One region of the Streptomyces sp. NPDC036813 genome, then DNA from elsewhere that is predicted to be linked to it. Evidence: predicted binding sites of a transcription regulator. Region 1 holds the regulator's gene; the other holds the start of a gene.
The links. Region 1 encodes HrcA, which represses chaperone genes, less so after heat shock. Its sites were predicted from a motif close to TTNGCACTCNGNNNNNCNGAGTGCNAA; they were not measured.
Positions count from the first base shown of each region.

Region 2: the regulator HrcA is predicted to act here: its motif matches at 700-726, upstream of groL (chaperonin GroEL).

Region 1 is NZ_JBVJPV010000009.1:37,858-40,058, reverse strand. It holds gene dnaJ (molecular chaperone DnaJ) at 1-673, opposite strand, end outside; gene hrcA (heat-inducible transcriptional repressor HrcA) at 674-1,690, opposite strand; gene ACZ67Q_RS19620 (MBL fold metallo-hydrolase) at 1,841-2,201, shown strand, end outside.
Region 2 is NZ_JBVJPV010000011.1:171,811-174,011, reverse strand. It holds gene ACZ67Q_RS23315 (cold-shock protein) at 366-569, shown strand; gene groL (chaperonin GroEL) at 886-2,201, shown strand, end outside.

The sequences.
Region 1 (2,201 bases):
TGTCGACGCCGGCCGGGATCTTCACCGTCAGCGTCCGCCGCGAGCGCACCCGGCCGTCGCCGGCGCACTCCGGGCACGGGTTCGGCACGATCGTGCCGAAGCCCTGGCACTGCGGGCACGGCCGCGAGGTCATGACCTGGCCCAGGAAGGACCGGGTGACCTGCGAGACCTCACCGCGGCCGCGGCACATGTCACACGTCTGCGCGGAGGTGCCCGGCGCGGCACCCTCACCCGAGCAGGTGGAACAGACGATCGCGGTCTCGACCTGGATGTCCTTCGTGGTGCCGAAGGCCGCCTCGTCGAGTTCGACCTCGACCCGGATCATCGCGTCCTGGCCCCGGCGGGTACGCGAGCGCGGTCCGCGCTGCGACGCCGTACCGAAGAACGCGTCCATGATGTCCGAGAAGTTCCCGAAGCCGCCCGCGCCGAAGCCACCCGCGCCGGCGCCGCCGGACTGCGAGAGCGGGTCGCCGCCGAGGTCGTAGACCTGCTTCTTCTGCGGGTCCGACAACACCTCGTAGGCGGCGTTGATCTCCTTGAACCGCTCCTGCGTCTTCGGATCGGGGTTGACGTCCGGGTGCAGCTCGCGAGCGAGCCGCCTGAACGCCTTCTTGATCTCATCCTGCGACGCGTCGCGGCGCACGCCGAGTACGGCGTAGTAGTCCGTGGCCACTTACGACTCCGCCAGGATCTGTCCGACGTACCGTGCCACTGCGCGTACCGCTCCCATCGTTCCCGGGTAGTCCATGCGGGTCGGTCCGACCACGCCGAGCTTGGCGACAGCCTCGCCGCCCGAACCGTAGCCGACCGACACGACGGACGTGGAGTTGAGTCCTTCGTGGGCGTTCTCATGACCGATACGGACGGTCACGCCCGGATCCTTCGCCTCGCCGAGCAGCTTCAGGAGGACGACCTGCTCCTCCAGAGCCTCCAGCACCGGCCGGATCGTGAGGGGGAAGTCGTGCGAGAACCGCGTCAGATTGGCGGTGCCGCCGATCATCAGCCGTTCCTCGTTCTCCTCGACGAGCGTCTCCAGCAGCGTGGACAGCACCGTCGAGACCGTGCCGCGGTCCTCCAGCTCGAAGGCCTCCGGCAGGTCCTCCACCAGCTTCGGCACGTCCGTGAACCGGCGGCCCGCGATCCGGCTGTTCAGCCGGGCCCGCAGATCCGCCAGCGAGGTCTCGCCGAAGGGTGCCGGGCAGTCCACCATCCGCTGCTCCACCCGGCCGGTGTCGGTGATCAGCACCAGCATCACCCGCGCGGGCGCGAGCGACAGCAGCTCCACGTGCCGCACGGTCGAACGGGTCAGCGACGGGTACTGCACGACGGCCACCTGCCGCGTGAGCTGCGCCAGCAGCCGCACGGTGCGGGCCACCACGTCGTCGAGATCGACGGCGCCCTCCAGGAAGTTCTGGATCGCGCGCCGCTCCGGCCCGGTCATCGGCTTCACACCGGCCAGCTTGTCGACGAACAGCCGGTAGCCCTTGTCGGTGGGGATGCGCCCCGCGCTGGTGTGCGGCTGCGCGATGTACCCCTCGTCCTCCAGGGCCGCCATGTCGTTGCGGACGGTCGCCGGGGAGACGCCGAGGTTGTGCCGCTCCGTGAGTGCCTTCGAACCGACCGGCTCCTCGGTGCCCACGTAGTCCTGGACGATGGCGCGCAGCACCTGAAGCCGTCGTTCACTCAGCATGGCGCACACCTCCAGAAGTCTTCCCTCGTATCGTCCCTGGCACTCTGCGCGTCCGAGTGCCAGACGTCCCCGGGCCAGTGTACGGCGGTGGGGTACGCCCCCGGCAAGGCTGGTCATACTGCGCGGCCGGTTGGGGCTAGCGTCGCGGGTATGACGGTGACTTGGGAAGAGCTGGGGTGGGAACGGCTGACGGCCCGGGTCGGGCGGTGCCGGCTGCCGGGCTGGGACTGCACGGCGGGGCTGGTCGTCGGCGCCGGTGCGGCGCTGGTGATCGATGCCGGATCCAGCCCCGTGGAGGGGGCCCGGCTGCGCTCCGAGGCCGAGCGGCTCGCCGGTCACGGTGTGACCCATCTCGCGCTCACCCATCCCCACTTCGACCACGTCTTCGGCGCGGCGGCGTTCGAGAGCGCCGAGGTCTTCGGCGCCGTCGGGATCGAGTCGGCACTCACCCTGCGCGGGCGCGAGGAGCTGCGCGCGGACGCGGTGTCCAACGGCCTGGATCCGCTGAGCG
Region 2 (2,201 bases), on a different contig from region 1:
GGGGGCAATTCCATGTGATTAGGCGCGGTAGAGTTGGGGAACGCGCCCCGGAATCGACGGGGGCGCGATCTCATGAACCTGCTGCACGGGCGACAAGAAGTAGCCAAAGTACGCGGGTCTTTTGTCTTTTTTGCCCCCTTTGTGTGGCCCGACTTGCTCGGAATTCAGGTGAATTCTCGCGAGATTTCGGACCGGGCTCGTCCAGAATTCTCGTCCGATTGACCTGTTGCAGACGGCAGTTGGACAGATACATTCAGCCGCGGTCGACGCGTTCCGGCGCACGCCCCCTTCCATCGGGGGGCGAGGTCTGACCCGGATCCGCGAAGTGTGGATCTGTGCAAGGGCCAGTAATAGGGGAGTTAGGCATGGCTCAGGGCACCGTCAAGTGGTTCAACGCGGAGAAGGGCTACGGCTTCATCGCGGTCGACGGTGGTGCGGACGTCTTCGTCCACTACAGCGCCATCCAGATGGACGGCTACCGCACCCTGGAAGAGGGCCAGCGGGTCGAGTTCGAGATCTCGCAGGGCCAGAAGGGTCCGCAGGCCGACATGGTTCGCGTCACCGCCTGAACGTTCATTCACGCACGAAGGGCCCGCACCTCGCACAGGGTGCGGGCCCTTCCGCGTGCCCGGGCACGTCCGGACGGCGCCGGGGGCGTGTTCGCGGGCGGCTGATCCACCGCCCGGACCCCGTCAGGCGCTTGCACTCGACCATGCCGAGTGCTAATCATTGCGTTAGCACTCTGAAGGTGAGAGTGACAACGTAAGGACCGGGTCGGTGAGGCCGGGGCCGGGCGGGGCAAGGAACCCGCGGGTCTTGGTCGTCCGTCGCGGGCGCGGGCGCGGTCCGAAGTAATCACCCCCAGTCCTGGAGGGACCACTTCACATGGCCAAGATCATCGCGTTCGACGAGGAGGCGCGGCGCGGCCTCGAGCGCGGCATGAACCAGCTCGCGGACGCCGTGAAGGTGACGCTCGGCCCCAAGGGCCGCAACGTCGTCCTCGAGAAGAAGTGGGGCGCGCCCACGATCACCAACGATGGTGTGTCCATCGCCAAGGAGATCGAGCTCGAGGACCCGTACGAGAAGATCGGCGCCGAGCTGGTCAAGGAAGTCGCCAAGAAGACGGACGACGTCGCCGGTGACGGTACGACCACCGCGACCGTGCTCGCCCAGGCCCTGGTCAAGGAAGGCCTGCGCAACGTCGCCGCCGGCGCCAACCCGATGGCTCTGAAGCGCGGTATCGAGAAGGCCGTCGAGGCCGTCTCCGCCGCCCTGCTGGAGCAGGCGAAGGACGTCGAGACCAAGGAGCAGATCGCCTCCACGGCCTCCATCTCCGCCGCCGACACCCAGATCGGCGAGCTGATCGCCGAGGCGATGGACAAGGTCGGCAAGGAAGGCGTCATCACCGTCGAGGAGAGCAACACCTTCGGCCTGGAGCTCGAGCTCACCGAGGGCATGCGCTTCGACAAGGGCTACATCTCCGCCTACTTCGCGACCGACATGGAGCGCATGGAGGCGGTGCTCGAGGACCCGTACATCCTCATCGCCAACTCCAAGATCTCCTCGGTCAAGGACCTGCTCCCGCTGCTGGAGAAGGTCATGCAGTCGGGCAAGCCGCTGCTGATCATCGCCGAGGACGTCGAGGGCGAGGCCCTGTCGACCCTGGTCGTCAACAAGATCCGCGGCACCTTCAAGTCCGTCGCCGTCAAGGCCCCGGGCTTCGGCGACCGCCGCAAGGCCATGCTCGGCGACATCGCCATCCTCACGGGCGGCGAGGTCATCTCCGAGGAGGTCGGCCTCAAGCTGGAGAACGCGACCCTGGACCTCCTGGGCCGCGCCCGCAAGGTCGTCATCACCAAGGACGAGACCACCATCGTCGACGGTGCCGGCTCCTCGGACCAGGTCGCGGGCCGCGTGAACCAGATCCGCGCCGAGATCGAGAACAGCGACTCCGACTACGACCGCGAGAAGCTGCAGGAGCGCCTGGCGAAGCTCGCCGGCGGTGTCGCGGTCATCAAGGCCGGTGCCGCCACCGAGGTGGAGCTCAAGGAGCGCAAGCACCGCATCGAGGACGCCGTCCGCAACGCCAAGGCGGCCGTCGAGGAGGGCATCGTCGCCGGTGGTGGCGTGGCCCTGCTGCAGACCACCCACGTCTTCGACAAGCTCGAGCTCGACGGTGACGAGGCGACCGGCGCCCAGGC